One region of the Cohnella sp. LGH genome, then DNA from elsewhere that is predicted to be linked to it. Evidence: riboswitches for the same ligand, from Rfam matches in the RefSeq annotation. Region 1 holds a riboswitch; the other holds the start of a gene.

Region 1 (8,012 bases):
TGGACGCTTCGGGGATGATCTACGGGGCCGAGGAAATTGCGATCGGACGAGAGGCGATGATCAGCTCGGGGTACCGGCTGATCGTCACCTCGACGGTCAGCGGTATTCGGCCCAAGCTGATTATCGGGGACGGCGTGCAGGCGGATATCGGGCTTAACGTTACGGCGGAGCATCACGTCGAGCTGGAGAGCTCGGTCTGGTGCGGGCCCTATGTCGTACTGTCGGATGCGGAGGCGGAATTCCGGAAGACGGGTTTGCCCGTCTATAAGCAGGGGATTCGCGAATCGGGAGGCTTTTCTAAAAAGCTGATCGTCGGCGAAGGAACCTACTTGGGGCCGTATGCCGTCGTGGAAGGGGCTGTAACGATCGGCAAAGGCTGCGTCGTCGGAGCGGGCAGCGTCGTGCGGGCGGACGTGCCGGATTACTCGGTCGTGTCGGGCGTGCCGGCCCGGATCGAGCGGATGTTCGATACGGTCGCCGAGGACTGGATTGCGGTCGAATCGGAACGGGAGGTCGCGGACGTTCTGCGCAGAAGGCGGGAGCATCCGCTGCTGTCCATCTGCATCCCGACTTATAACCGCGCCAAGGAGCTGGAGCAATGCCTTGAGGCTGTGCTTCCGCAGACGAGCATGAACGGCTTGATTGAGGTATGCGTCTCCGACAACGCTTCGGACGACGGAACCGCCGCGTTACTAGCTCGATATGTAATGAAGCATCCGCAGCTGCGGACGATCCGGCAGCCGGAAAATATCGGCGGAGAGCGCAACTATCTCGAAATTTTGAAGTTTGCCAGAGGCAAATACGCCAAGCTGCACGGGGATGACGACTATTTCGTGCCGGGAGCGGTGCAGCCGATTTTATATGCGCTGCTGCATAAGCGAACTCGCTTTCTCTTCATCGACGTGCTGCGCAACGACGGGACGGTGGAGACGATGGAGGGGATGGACACGCTCGTGCGCGAGCTGTCGCTCGCTTCCGGTTTTATTACTTCAATCGTTGTTGAGCGCACAGCCGTGCTAAGTCTGTCTGAGCCGGATCGTTTTATCGGCACGAGCCTGAACCACATTTATTGGCTGCTGGAGCTGTTGCGGACGGATCCCCGGTTCTCGCTGCTGAAGCTATCGATGTTCAGCTACGAGTTTAACGCTCCGCGCGGCTACAATTACGGAGATGCGGCCATTCGCGGTTACCTGGAAATATTGCGTCATTTTGTGGGCCGGGGATTGTCGGAGGAAGTGTACGCTGCAGAAAAGAAAATCGTGCTCGACCGCTTTGTTCTGCCTCGCCTGGAAATGATGCTGGAGGCAGGTCTCGACTTCAACTATGACGGCTTCGAAGCGGTGTTCACGAAACATTACGAACAAGAACCCTACTATGAGCAATATTTGGCGGAGGTGCGAAGAATCGTCGGCTTGCGGGATCGGGGATAGACAACGGCGCTTCTTTTGCTATAATAGGGATTGTGCGTTGCGGGTTTTTGACAATCGAATACGCCCCAGGGGAGCTGGACGACGGCCGGCTGAGAGTGCATCCCTTCGAAGATGCAGACCCTTATGACCTGATCTGGTTAGTACCAGCGTAGGAAGGCGGGAGCACGACGAGAGTTCGTTGTGTCAAATTGTCCATGTTTGCTTATTGGGCGCCCTCCGGATCGGGGGGCGCTTTTTTGATACGTTCGGGACCCTCTTCCGCGCAAGAGATAAGGAGAGTGGGAGAGAGACATGAAGAAACAAGGAATGGCATGGAAAGGGTTAGGACTTACGCTGCTGGCGGGAACGGTGCTGCTGTCCGGCTGCGGAGGCAAGAACGAAGCGGAGCCGTCCGGCGGTGCGTCCGCATCGTCTTCTCCGGCAAAGGAGCTGAAGAAGGCGACGGTCGTGCTCGACTGGACGCCGAATACGAACCATACCGGGTTGTACGTTGCTCGCGATATGGGGTTGTGGGAGAAATACGGCCTGCAGGTTGAGCTGGTTTTGCCGCCTGAGGCGGGAGCAAGCGCGCTTGTCGCTGGCGGCCAGGCCGAGTTCGGCGTCGGAGCGCAGGAAAGCATGATCTTGGCCAGAGAGCAGGGCTTGCCGCTCGTTTCGATCGCGCCGATCATTCAGCACAATACGTCCGGCTTCGCTTCGCCCGTGGACAAAAACATCAAGGAGCCGAAGGATTTCGAAGGTAAAACGTACGGCGGCTGGGGCTCGCCGGCAGAAAGTGCGGTCATCGAATCGATCATGAAGGTGCAGCAGGCGGACGTGAACAAGGTGAACTTCGTGAATGCGGGCTCGGCGGACTTTTTTACGGCTACGAAAAAAGGCATCGATTTCGAATGGATTTTCTACGGCTGGACGGGTATTGAAGCGGAACTTAGAGGCGAGCCGGTCAACATGGTCTATCTGACCGATTACAGCAAGCAGCTCGACTACTACACGCCGCTGCTGCTGACAAGCGAGAAGGTAATTAAGGAAGATCCGGAGCTTGTAAGCGCGTTTCTCGCCGGAGCCTCCGAAGGCTATCAATATGCGATCGACAATCCGGACGCTGCGGCGGACGTGCTGATCAAGGCCGTTCCCGAAATCAACGCGGATCTGGTGAAGGCGAGCCAGAAATGGCTCAGCCCGAAATACAAGGAAGACGCTCCGCGCTGGGGCGAGCAGAAGCGGGACATCTGGGCCGGCTACGGCGAATGGATGCTGGAGAACGGTCTGATGGAGAAGGAACTGAACTACGATGAGATGTTTACGACGGAATTTCTGCCGAAATAGTCGGCGGACAGGGAAGCGAGAATACAGGATTGAGAAATACAAACGGAAATACGGATAGATAGGTCGAATTAATGCGGGCTCGCGGAAATAACTTAATGAAATGGAGAAAAAGGAGAGAGCGAACGATGGCACAGGCATTGCTCAGCATTCAAATCATTCCGAAAATCAACCCGGGCGAGGAAGTTATTCCTTATGTAGACGAAGCGATCTCCATCATCAAGGCGTCCGGCGTTCCTTATCGCGTAGGGCCGCTGGAAACGACAATGGAAGGGGAGCTCGACCAATTGCTCGATATCGTCAAACAGATGAGCGCAGCTATGATCGAGCGAGGCAGTCCCTCTGTTATGTCGCAAATCAAGCTTGTCGTGGATGCCAAAGCGAACGCTTCGATGTCGCGCTTGCTGCAGAAATATCCGGATGGGCAATAAGCGATTTAGAGCGATTGCGCTGCCCGTCGGAACGATTGTCGTGTTTCTGGCCGTTTGGCAGGCGGTGTGCATGGCGCTGGACATCAAGGTATACACGCTCCCGGCCCCGTCCGACATCGCGCTTAATATGTACGAAGACGCGGCGACTCTGTGGGTGCACGTCCAGGCGACATTCGGTCTTTCTCTCGTCGGATTGGTGCTTGGCACGGCGGTAGGCATTGCCGTGGCCGTGCTGCTGCACATCGTCCCGCCGTTTAAGACGGCGCTGTCGCCTCTGCTCGTGCTGTCCCAGAACGTTCCGTTGATCGCGCTCGGCCCTTTGCTGATTATTTGGCTGGGCTTCGGAACGACGCCTAAGCTGATTTTGCTCATTCTCGTCTGTTTTTTTCCGGTGGCTCTGTCGATTTTGGTTGGGCTGGGGCAGGCCGAACCGCACTTGCGAGAGTATTTGGGCATGATCGGGGCGTCGCGTTGGGAGCGGTTAAAGCGGCTGGAGTTCCCGGCGTCATTGACTTATCTTTTTTCAGGCTTGCGCATTGCGGCAACGTACGTCGTATCCTCGGCAATCGTAGCCGAATGGCTGGGAGCCGGAGCGAATACGGGCATCGGCTTCTATCTGAAGCTGAAGTTTAGCGGCTTTCAGCAAGCGGCCGTGTTCAGCTCGATCGTCTGCATTGTCGTTATGAGCCTGCTATTTTTCTATTTGGTCGTGTTGGCGGAACGCCTCGTTATTCGCTGGAAGCCGCGTCCGGAGCCGGAGTGGAAGGAGGCGTCGCCATGAGCGCCCACGGCAGCATGCTGGAGTTAAAGGGGATCAGCAAGTCCTACATGAGGGGCAAGGAGCGGCATCTCGTTCTGAACGACATCTCTCTGACGGTGGGCGCGGGCGAGTTCGTATCGTTAATCGGGCCTTCGGGGAGCGGAAAGTCGACGCTGTTTCGAATGATCGGCGGCGTGGAGAAGCCCGATCAGGGGCGCGTTCTGTTCGACGGCGAAGATCGTACCGGACAGAAGGGGCTGATCAGCTACATGCCGCAGCAGGCGGCGTTGTTTCCTTGGCTGAAGGTGGAGGATAACATCCGTTTCGCACTTGTTTCCACCGGAACGCCGAAGCGGGAGGCGAAGGCGCAGGCGGCTCAGTGGCTGGAACGGATTCAGCTTGGGCATGTGGCGAAGGAGTATCCGCATGTGCTGTCCGGTGGGATGCAGCAACGGGTCAGTTTCCTGCGCGCGCTGCTGATGCAGCGCGACGTCATGTGTCTGGACGAGCCGTTCGCTGCGCTGGACGCTTTGACGAGAGCCGATATGCAGCGCTGGTTGCTGGAGTTATGGGAGGCGGATCGGCGCTCCGTGCTGTTCGTCACGCACAGTATCGAGGAGGCGTTGGTGCTGTCGGACCGCATTTATGTTTTGTCGCCGGCTCCGGCGACCGTCTTGCGCGAGCTTGTCGTGCCTTTCGACCGGCCGCGCCGCGCGGACGTATGGACCTCGCCCGAGTTTGTCGAGCTGAAGCGGGAAGTGCTTCGGCTGCTGGAGGAAGGCCACTCGGGAACGGTCTGAGTCTGCATGGCGATGCATAATCGCAAACAACCCGTATGCCGTCAAGGTATGCGGGTTGTTTGTAATTGGACGAGGCGAAGCAAAGCTTCTAACTCATCGACAAAAGAAGGCGGCATTTGTATAATAGGGATTAAAATGAGAATGATTATCAATTGCGGAGCGTTACGGAGCAGACAACAAGGAGAGAAGGTAGCATGAAGCTGGACGAACACACGACGATATGGAATCATACGGCTGTCAAAATTTCCGATATTCGTCATATCGCAATGAGCCCTGGGGAAACGATGGAGGGCTATCGACTGCCGGCAAGCTGCTTCATGTACAGTACGCGCGGCCGCGCGAGCGTAGCGCTTGGCGGCTCGATTTTTTTCATCGGCCTGATCAGTCCGCACTTAGCGACGCATATTGGGATGAAGATGCGCGAGAGGGATGGAAGGCCGTCCATATGGTGGTATAATTGAGGAAAAACGAAGGAGTCCGGCAAATGAACGAATGGTACTTCGATCGGTATGGACAAGCGTCCTTCATCGTAGTGGAGAACGAACGATTTGTCAGCAAATACGGCCGCAATCTGGGGTGGATTCACCAGAGCAAGCAAGTATTCAGTCTGACAGGACAGCCTCTCGGCTGGCTGGAGAAAGGCGTGCTGCGAGACAGGAAAGGCGGAATTATCGCGTTTGCCCGGGCAGCAAGCAGTTGGCTGCCTTCGATTCCCGGCATGAGCGGAGAGCCGGCCGCTCCGTCGATTCCGGGCCCTCCGGCAAGACCGGGCTTCGCGGGAACGATCGTGGATCCCGGCAGCGGGAGCTGGGCGAGTGTGTCGATCCGCGATTTTTTCGGAGCGGATTTGTAATCGGATTCCGAACCGGCCTGCAACATATTTTTTTCCGCTGCTGCGTATATTTTCATCCGGAAAGGCCACACTGGTATTACCGGCGCTGAGAGGCGTCGGGGACAACCGCGGAGAAGACTTACGTTTCCCCATAAGCTCTTCGTCCGGTTTCTCCTCTCCCATGAGACCCTCGTCGCGAGACGGGGGTCGATTTTTTGTGCTCACCAAAGCCGCAAAAGGCACGGAAAGAAAAAAAGCCACCCTATGAGGCGGCATGCTTGGACTATTTAATCCTCTTTAGTTCGCGCAGATCGCTGTCATGTTCAAAGAAACGCATGGAGAGCGATTCAAGGATTTTGGCATGCTGTATTTGGTTGCGCTCAATTCGCTCCTGTGCGTCTTCTATGCGGGCGAGAGCTTGGCCTGCTTCCGATACGGCTTGTTGTATAGAAGGTAAGAGAGCAACGTCTTCTTTTGTGGCCATGTTTTGTTTGATATCCGCGATATCGTTCTTCATACTCTTTTGCTCGATTTCAAGTCTTAGCTGTCCGGCTTCAAGGTTCTGTTGGCTGGCTTCAAGTCTTAGCTGCCCGGCTTCGAGTTTCTGTTGCTCGGTTTCAAGTCTTAGCTGCCCGGCCTCGAGTTTTTGTTGACTGGCTTCAAGTTTTTGCTGCCCGGCTTCAAGGTTCTGTTGGCTGGCTTCAAGTCTTAGCTGCCCAGCTTCGAGTTTCTGTTGACTGGTTTCGAGCTTTTGCTGACCGACTTCGAGGTTCTGCTGTCCGGTTTTTAAATCCTTTAGTTCGATCAAAATTTGTTGTAAAAGTTCCTCGCTCATTGTTACTGGCCCCCCCTTCAAGTTATAAGACTACTTAAAACGGGTACTCCTTCAAAGAAGTACATTTCAGTGGTGCGCCGCAATCGACTTTTTTCGTCATCTGGTTGAGTTCGTATTTTCCTATTTTACACCTTGCGCTTCTGCCATCACAAGTCGTTCCTGACTTGATCGAGCCATAACCGCATTCCGAGTATAGAGAGCTTTTGCAACGAGGAAGTTTGTGGTAACATTACACCGTTAACTATCCTATAATCGCAAGACAGCAGGGGTTGAAGATATTGCGCGTCATTTCTGGACAAGCCAAAGGGCATCCGCTGCGAGCGGTGCCGGGTAACGGAACTCGTCCGACGACGGATAAAGTGAAAGAGGCGCTGTTCAGCATGATCGGGCCGTATTTTGACGAGGAGGAGCGTGTGCTCGACTTGTTCGCAGGCTCGGGAGGGCTTGGAATAGAGGCGCTGAGCCGAGGTGCGGGAAACGCCGTATTTGTCGATTCCAGTCCGCAGAGCGTAGACGTCGTTCGCCGCAATTTGGAGTCGACCAAGCTGGCGGGCAAGGCGTCCGTATATCGAAACGATGCGAGAAGAGCGCTAAAGGTGTTGGAAAAGTCGGGGCTCCCGTTTGATTTGATTTTTTTGGACCCTCCTTATGCGATGAAGGATTGCGACGCTATTTTAACCGAAATCGCACAGAGAGGACTGGCGGCCGATTCGGCCATCGCGGTCGTCGAGCATCATCCGGATGTCAGCTATCCCGAAGCGTTCGAAGGTTTCATTCGTACGAGGTGCGCCAAATACGGGGAAATCGCCGTATCTATCTACCGTTATGAGCCTAACCAAGAGGCGCCAGCCGGAACAACTATGGAAACGACGGAGGAGGCGAACAAACGATGAACCGACAGCCATCCGGAACGGAAAATGAGTATCGCATCGCCGTGTATCCCGGGAGCTTCGATCCGGTGACGCTTGGTCACCTGGACATCATTCATCGGGCTGCGAAGCAGTTTGACAGGCTGATCGTAGCTGTGCTGAACAACACGACGAAGACGCCCCTATTCAGCGTGCAGGAGAGGAAGTCGCTGCTCGCGGAAGTGACGAAGGATTTGCCCAACGTGGAAATCGACAGTTTCCGCGATTTGCTCGTTCGTTATATGAGATCTCGCCACGCGAAAGTGATTATTCGGGGCATCCGTTCCGTAACGGATTTCGAGTACGAGCTGCAGATGGCTTCGACGAACCGTCAGCTCGACGAGAGCATCGAGACGGTATTTATGATGACCAATCCGAAATATTCCTACCTCAGCTCGAGCATCGTCAAGGAAATCGCCAAATTCCACGGCCCCGTTCACGATTTGGTCTCGCCGGTCGTGGAGGCGGAATTGAAAATCAAATACGATACGCCGGACGGCGCGATAGGCGAGTGAACCGGAGCGAAACGACCGAAGGAGCTATCCCGCGGCAGCAGGAAGGCTCCTTTTTAGCGTTGACGTTTGTCCGGAGCGTCTTTGCCGGACGGCGTTTTGGGCCGGATGAGCGCGGCGAGCAGGGCGAGCAGGAGAAATACACCGAAGCTGGCGAGCGCAACCGTCATGCTCTCGGACA
Region 2 (8,012 bases), 1.9 Mb from region 1:
TGAGACAGGTAGAGAGGATCAATGCAAGCACACAGCGGTACGGTTTGAATGTGACGTCGACGTTCACGAGCGCGTTTACGCGGGTGAATCACTTCATGCATCCGGATGCGGAAACGCGGCGGATTTGGCTGGAGTGGTTCAAAAAGTTCGCCAAGGCGTCCGTCGCTCTCGGGGCAAAATCGACCGGAAGCCATTTCGGCATTTTGACGTTTACGGACTTCGACGACGTCAAGCGCAGGGAATTCGTCATCGAAGAAGCGCTGAAGCTGTGGAAGGAACTGAGCTGGTATTGTCGGGACCTGGGAATGGACTACCTGACGTTCGAGCCGATGTCCATTCCCCGGGAAATGGCGAATACGGTCGAAGACACGAAAGAACTGCTGGAGCGCTTGAACGACGGGGCGGGGCTGCCTTTCAAGGTGTGTCTGGACGTTGGTCACGCTCCGCATCCGGACGATCGCGATCCTTACCGCTGGGTGAGGGAGCTGGGCCGCGTATCCCCGATTATTCATATCCAGCAGACGGAGCTGAATCATAGCCGACATTGGCCTTTTACGGAGGAGTACAACGCGCTTGGCATCATTCACGGAGAGAAGCTGCTGGAGGCGATCGAGCAGTCCGGCGCGGAGGAGGCGGAGCTTGTGTTCGAGCTGTCGCATCGCGAGGCATGGTCGACGGAGTTCCGGATCGTTCAGGATCATAAGGAATCGGTGGACTACTGGCGGCAGTTCGTTAAGGACTAGGAGGCGGGGAAAAAATGGCGACGATGAAGGCGTGGGTGTTGAACGGAATCGGCGATCTGAGGCTGATGCGGGTGCCGAAGCCGGCCCCCGGCAGAGGAGAGGTTCTGCTGAAGGTGACGGCATGCGGCGTATGCGGCTCCGACATTCCCCGCATTTATGAGAAAGGCACCTACAAGTTTCCGACGATTCCGGGCCATGAGTTTTCCGGGCGCGTAGAAGCCGTTGGCGAAGGAGAGGACGAGCGGCTGATGGGGACGATGGCCGCGGTATTTCCGCTGCTGCCTTGTCGCGCCTGCCCCAGCTGCGAGGTCGGCGCCTACGCAACTTGCAGCGCCTACGACTACAAGGGCTCCCGGTCGGACGGGGCGTTCGCCGAGTACGTCTGCGTGCCGACATGGAATTTGATTCCGGCTCCGGAAGGGCTGAGCGGCGAGGAGCTGGCGATGGCCGAGCCGGCCGCGGTTGCGATTCATGCGCTGCGGCGCGGCGGGCTGGACATCGGCGATCGTGTGCTGATTAGCGGCGCCGGGCCGATCGGCTTGATGTTGGCCCAGTGGGCGCGAGCTTGGGGGGCTTCCCAGGTGCTGCTTGCGGACGTAGACGATAGCAAGCTTGCGTTCGCCCGAGAGAACGGTTTTGCAGACGTCGTGAACGCTGCGAACGAGGATGTACAGACGTGGACGATGGAACGGACGGAGGGAGCGGGCGTCGATCTCGCCGTCGAAGGCGCGGGACATCCTGCTTCGTGGGAAAACTGCCTGCGCGCGGCTCGGCCGGGAGGGCGCGTCGTGCTGATGGGCAACCCGTCCGGACCGATGGGGCTGATGCAAAACGGCTATTGGGAAATGCTTCGCAAGCAGCTGACCGTCGTCGGAACGTGGAATTCGGATTACGCCGAGCTGCCGAAGAACGAATGGAAGCTGGCCGTACGGGCAATGGCCCAGGGCAAGCTTCAAATCCCTCCTTTGATTACGCATAAGGTTGCTCTGGAGGAGCTTGGAGAAGCGCTCGGCATGATGCGGGACCGGACGGCTTTTTACAACAAAGTGATGTGGACTATCGGTAAAGGAGAGGGTTAAAGATGAAAGCGGCGGTATTGGAGCAATTGGAAAGAATGGCGTTAAAGGAGGTGCCGACGCCGGAGGTCGACGCGGACAGCATTCTGATGAAGGTGGAGGCGGTCGGCATCTGCGGCAGCGATATTCGAATCTATCGTCATGGCAACAGCCGCGTGCAGCTTCCGCAAATTCTCGGTCATGAAGCCGCGGGGAGCGTCGTCGCGGTCGGCGCCAACGTCACCCGGTTCTCGGTCGGCGACCGGATATGTCTCGGGGCGGACGTGCCGTGCGGAGAGTGCGTATTTTGCGAGGCGGGCATCGGGAACAACTGTCAGATCAACTACGCGATGGGTTACCAGTTTGCCGGCAGCTTCGCGGAATACGTTCTGCTCAACAAGATGGTCGTGAACTACGGACCGATACACAAAATCGGGGACGGGATCAGCTACGAGGAAGCCGCCTTGGCGGAACCGCTTGCCTGCGTATTGAACGGATTGGAGCTGTCTCAGGTGAAGCTGGGGGACACCGTCGTCGTCATCGGCGCCGGACCGATCGGGATGATGCTCGTCGAGGTGGCGATGAAGATGGGAGCGAGAGTGCTGCTCGTCAATCGTTCGCGTCCCCGCCTCGAAATCGCGAAACGCCTCGGAGCGGCGGCCTACATCTGTTCGGGCGACGAAGACGCAGTGCAGCGCGTGCTTGATGAAACGGGGGGCCTCGGAGCGGACGTCGTCATCACGTGCAACCCGTCGCCGGAATCCCAAGTCGACGCGATCCGCATGGCCAAGAACAGGGCTCGGGTCAACTTCTTCGGCGGGCTCCCCAAGGACCGGGCGATTGTTCCGCTCGATACAAACCTGATTCACTACAAGGAACTGTTCGTTCACGGCGCCCACGGCTCGCTTCCCCGCCATCATCAGCAGGCAGTCGAACTGATCAATAACGGCATCATCGATATGTCCAAGTTTATTAGCCATCGCTTCCCGCTCGAACGGATCGAGGAAGCGATTCGCGTCGCAGAGAGCCATGAAGGTCTGCGCGTTATCGTGAACCCGTGAGAAGGGAGGAGAAGCGAATGTCGGGCAAAATTTCGCCATCGATGATGTGCGTCGATTTCCGCAAGCTTGAGGAGAGTGTGCGAGCGCTGGAGCGGGCCGGAACGGACTATCTTCATTTCGACGTCATGGACGGCCACTTCGTGCCTAACTTTACGCTTGGTCCGGATTTTATCCGCTGCGTTCGGGAGATGACGAGTATTCCGTTCGATTTTCATCTGATGGTGGAACGCCCGGAGTCGCTGTTATCCGTCTTCGACATTCGCGAAGGAGACATCGTGTCGGTTCATCAGGAAGCCTCGGTGCATTTGCAGCGAACGCTGCAGCATATTCGCGACAAGGGGGCGCGGCCTTCCGTCGCCCTCAATCCGGCGACACCGCTGTACGCCGTCGACGAGGTGCTGGACGACTTGGAGCTCGTGCTTGTCATGACGGTCAATCCTGGCTTCGCGGGGCAGAAGCTCGTCCCTTCAACACTGCGCAAAATCGCCGGGTTGAAGGAGCGGCTGACCGCAAGCGGCCGCCCGGATATCGAGATCGAGGTGGACGGCAACGTCAGTTGGGACAATGCGCTTAAGATGCGACAGGCGGGCGCGGACATTTTCGTCGCGGGAACGTCGAGCATTTTTACCCCTGGGACGGACATCGAAGAGGCGACTAAGCGCTTTAAGACAAGCATTCTATAACAATGCAGGGAGGTAGCTTCGCTATGACGGACCAAGATTATCAGCTGTTCGAGCAGAGGCAGCGAGCAAGAGGAATTGATGTAGAACGGGTGAAAAGCAGGCTGAAGGCGCTCAAAATCGAGACCCCGTCCTGGGGCTTCGGAGATTCGGGCACTCGGTTCAAGGTGTTTCTCAACCGCTATGCCGCCCGAACGCCGTACGAGAGAATCGAAGACGCCGCGGAGGTTCATCGGCTGACGGGGCTTTGTCCTTCCGTCGCTATCCATATCCCGTGGGACAAAACGGACAGCTACGACGGATTGCGCAGCCATGCGGAGAGTCTCGGCGTCACGATTGGCGCGATAAACCCGAATCTGTTTCAGGACGACGACTATATGTTGGGCAGCGTGACGAACGCGGATGCGACGATTCGGCGCAAGGCGACGGAGCACTTGCTGGAATGCGTCGACATTGCCAGGCAGACGGGATCGCGGGATATTAGCCTGTGGTTCGCGGACGGTACGAATTACCCGGGGCAAGGCGACTTAAGGGCGCGCAAAACGTGGATGCGGGAGTCGCTAGAGGAGGTTTACGGGGCGTTGGCGCCGGGGATGCGGATGCTGATCGAGTACAAGTTTTTCGAGCCGGCGTTTTATCACACCGATCTGGCGGACTGGGGTATGGCGTACAATTTGGCGTGCAAGCTTGGACCGCAAGCGCAGGTGCTTGTCGATACGGGCCACCACGCGCCAGGCACGAACGTGGAGCACATCGTTGCTTATTTGCTGGACGAATGCCGGTTGGGCGGGTTCCATTTCAACAGCCGGAAATACGCGGACGACGATTTGATCGTCGGGGCGATCGATCCTTACGAGTTGTTTTTGATCTTTTATCAAATTGTTCACGCCTCAGAGGATGCATGCGCGGACGTTCGGAGCACGGTGGACAACATCGCTTACATGATCGATCAATCGCACAATATCGAGCCGAAGGTCGAGGCAATGGTCCGCTCGATCTTGAACGTACAGACCCAGTATGCGAAGGCGCTGCTGGTCGATCATGCGGAAGTGCGCGCGGCGCAGGAAAGGCAGGACGTGCTGGGCGCCGAGGAAGCGGTTCGCAAGGCGTTCGAGTTCGATGTAGGCCCGTTGCTGAGGGTAGTCCGGGAGGAGCAGGGGCTGCCGGTCGATCCGATCGCGGCGTTCCGGGAAGGGGCCTATAACGGAAAAATAAAGAAAAGAGCTTCGTCGTTCAAGGGTTGACAGAAGCCTGAATCGATTGTAAAGTTTTCATTGAATTCCACTAGGGGCGCCCGCAAGGGCTGAGATAAGGCGATGCCTTGGTCCCTTTGAACCTGATCTGGGTTATGCCAGCGTAGGAAAGTGGGCAATGTACGTCAGACTTTGGAAGGCGATGGCCGCGGGCTTCTTCATGCTTGCGTCATGGCTTTTCATGAGCGTGACACATTCAGCCGCTCCCTGCCGGGGCGGCTTTTGTTATGCGGCGGATTGCCGCGGACAGGCGCAACGGCAGGGGCGAACCGCGCGTACTCGCCATCGCTTGCCGTATCGGCACGAGTGTCGCAGTCGGTATGCATGCGCCTGAAATGGAGTCGTCGTCAAGTCTGGCCGTCGTTTCTTATCTTCTTACTCATGGCCTCCCAGCGGAATTTGACATTACGCCGCTTAAGGAGGTTTTTTGTTATGCCGATGATGACGACGCCGCTGCCGGGAAGCCGCAAGGTGTACGCGACGGGAGACAGGGAAGACATTCGGGTGCCGATGCGCGAGATCGCGCTTGAGCCGAGTTCAGGGAGAAACGGGCTGGAGGAGCCGAACGATCCGATTCGGGTGTACGACGCCAGCGGCCCGTATACGGAGGATGGTTTTCAGGCCGATGTGCGGCGGGGACTGCCCTCCGTTCGGGGACGCTGGATTGCGGAGCGAGGCGACACGGTCGAGTACGAGGGACGTGAGGTGCGGCCTGAGGACAACGGCTTTGCGACGGCCGATGCGGCGGAGAAGAGGGGCGCGGAGGTATTTCCCAAGCCGCATAACCGCTGCTTGCGGGCGGCGGAAGGGCGCAACGTGACGCAACTGCACTTCGCCCGCCAAGGGCGGATTACGCCGGAGATGGAATATATCGCGCTGCGCGAAGGGATGAGCGCGGAATTCGTACGGGCGGAGGTAGCTGCGGGGCGAGCGATTATCCCGGCGAACATCAACCATCCCGAGTGCGAGCCGATGATTATCGGGCGGCATTTTCATGTCAAGATTAACGCCAACATCGGCAACTCGGCCGTCGCCTCCTCGATCGAGGAGGAGGTTGAGAAGATGACGTGGGCGACCCGCTGGGGAGCCGATACGATCATGGACCTGTCCACAGGCAAAAATATTCACACGACCCGAGAATGGATCATTCGCAATTCCCCGGTTCCGGTCGGCACGGTGCCGATCTACCAGGCGCTGGAGAAGGTCGGAGGCAAGGCGGAGGAGCTGAGCTGGGAGGTGTTCCGCGACACGCTGATCGAGCAGGCGGAGCAGGGCGTCGATTACTTCACGATTCATGCCGGGGTGCGGCTGCGCTATATTCCGCTAACGGCGAAGCGGGTGACCGGCATCGTCTCCCGCGGCGGCTCGATTATGGCGGCCTGGTGTCTGGCTCATCACAAGGAGAACTTCCTGTATACGCATTTCGAGGACATTTGCGAGATTATGAAAGCCTACGACGTCAGCTTCTCGCTCGGAGACGGTCTGCGGCCCGGTTCGATCGCCGACGCCAACGACGAGGCGCAGTTCGCGGAGCTGGACACGCTCGGCGAGCTGACCGAGATCGCGTGGAAGCACGATGTGCAGGTGATGATCGAAGGACCCGGCCACGTGCCCATGCATCTGATCAAGGAAAACGTCGACCGGCAGATGGAGGTGTGCAAGGAGGCGCCGTTCTACACGCTGGGGCCGCTGACGACCGACATCGCTCCGGGGTACGACCATATTACGTCCGCGATCGGCGCCGCGATGATCGGCTGGTTCGGCACGGCGATGCTCTGCTACGTGACGCCGAAGGAGCATCTCGGCTTGCCGAACAAGGAGGACGTCAAGGACGGCGTCATCGCCTACAAGATCGCCGCCCATGCCGCCGATCTGGCGAAGGGCCATCCGCGGGCTCGACTGCGCGACGATGCGCTGTCCAAGGCGAGATTCGAATTCCGCTGGAGAGATCAATTCCATCTGTCGCTCGATCCGGAGCGCGCTATGGCCTACCACGACGAGACGCTGCCGGCGGAGGCGGCCAAATCGGCGCATTTCTGCTCGATGTGCGGCCCGAAGTTTTGCAGCATGCGCATTACGCAGGACATTCGCGATTACGCGGAGAAGCACGGCGTAGCGGAGGAGGAAGCGCTGGAGGCCGGCATGCAGGAGCAGGCGGAAGCGTTTAAGGCCGGGGGAAGCCGGATCTATGCTTAGGGAAGCGGAAACGGAGGCGCGATACTCCCGGCAGATTCGCTTCGCACCGATCGGGACGCAGGGCCAGCGAAGACTCGGGGAGGCGAGCGTGCTCGTTGTAGGCGCCGGGGCGCTCGGCGCGTCGCTCGCCCAGCATATGATCCGGGCCGGAGTGGGCCGCCTGCGCCTCGTCGATCGGGATTACGTGGAGCTGAGCAACCTGCACCGGCAGACGCTGTACGACGAGGAGGACGCGGAAGCGGCGCTGCCCAAGGCGGTCGCCGCCGCAGCGAAGCTGCGCCGGGTCAACGGCAGGGCGCGAATTGAAGCGTTCGTGGCCGACGTGGATCGGCGCAATGCGGAGTCGCTGGCGGCAGACGTCGACCTTGTGCTTGACGGCACCGACAATGCGGCGACGCGGCTAATGCTCAGCGACGCCTGCTTCAGCCGCGGCATTCCGCTCGTGTACGGCGGCGTTGCCGGCTCAGGAGGGATGACTGCGCTGCTCGTTCCGGGGGACCACTGCTGCTTGCGCTGTCTGCTTGGCGAGGAGGAGACGGGGAGCGACGGCGCGCCGACCTGCGACACGCTCGGCGTTATCTCGCCTGCGGTGGAGATGGTGGCCGCTTTGCAGGCGGCGGAGGCGCTGAAGGCGCTGACGGGCAATCGCTCGGCGCTGCGCGGAACGTGGCTGACTCTGGATGCGTGGCATTTCGCGGTCAAGGAATGGAAGCTGCCGCCGCCGGTTGAACCTTGCCCTTATTGCGGGTGGGGGGAGTCGGCGGCAGCTGCTCGCCGGGAGCTTGCGGAGCATGGAGACTCCGTCCGCCTCTCTGCGAACGGCGAACGGGCCAAGGAGCAAAATGCGACTGAAGCGGCATTGCTCGGTGTTAGAAGGGCGGTCGCGGCGGAAGATGTCTCGATTGCCGACCGCTCAGAGAGTGCGACGGGAAATGCTTTGTTCGGCGACGATCGGGAGGCGGCAAGGCTGATCGTCCTGTGCGGAAGGGATACGTTTCAGTTAGCGCTGAAGCCGTCGGTGTCG

What was found. Region 1 has a riboswitch for thiamine pyrophosphate ahead of J4772_RS16960 (ABC transporter substrate-binding protein). Riboswitches for the same ligand answer to the same signal wherever they lie in the genome.
Region 2: it holds a riboswitch for thiamine pyrophosphate, as region 1 does, so the genes downstream of both, thiC (phosphomethylpyrimidine synthase ThiC) here and J4772_RS16960 (ABC transporter substrate-binding protein) in region 1, are expected to answer to the same signal.

The regions. Positions count from the first base shown of each region.
Region 1 is NZ_CP072117.1:3,941,398-3,949,409, reverse strand. It holds gene J4772_RS16965 (glycosyltransferase) at 1-1,430, shown strand, start outside; TPP riboswitch at 1,488-1,603, shown strand; gene J4772_RS16960 (ABC transporter substrate-binding protein) at 1,722-2,756, shown strand; gene J4772_RS16955 (thiamine-binding protein) at 2,882-3,184, shown strand; gene J4772_RS16950 (ABC transporter permease) at 3,174-3,965, shown strand; gene J4772_RS16945 (ABC transporter ATP-binding protein) at 3,962-4,744, shown strand; gene J4772_RS16940 (hypothetical protein) at 4,939-5,205, shown strand; gene J4772_RS16935 (4-fold beta flower protein) at 5,229-5,597, shown strand; gene J4772_RS16930 (hypothetical protein) at 5,860-6,411, opposite strand; gene rsmD (16S rRNA (guanine(966)-N(2))-methyltransferase RsmD) at 6,687-7,304, shown strand; gene coaD (pantetheine-phosphate adenylyltransferase) at 7,301-7,834, shown strand; gene J4772_RS16915 (hypothetical protein) at 7,888-8,012, opposite strand, start outside.
Region 2 is NZ_CP072117.1:2,017,331-2,025,342, reverse strand. It holds gene J4772_RS08175 (sugar phosphate isomerase/epimerase family protein) at 1-743, shown strand, start outside; gene J4772_RS08170 (galactitol-1-phosphate 5-dehydrogenase) at 758-1,822, shown strand; gene J4772_RS08165 (alcohol dehydrogenase catalytic domain-containing protein) at 1,825-2,859, shown strand; gene rpe (ribulose-phosphate 3-epimerase) at 2,877-3,542, shown strand; gene rhaI (L-rhamnose isomerase) at 3,566-4,783, shown strand; TPP riboswitch at 4,816-4,919, shown strand; gene thiC (phosphomethylpyrimidine synthase ThiC) at 5,225-6,988, shown strand; gene J4772_RS08145 (ThiF family adenylyltransferase) at 6,981-8,012, shown strand, end outside.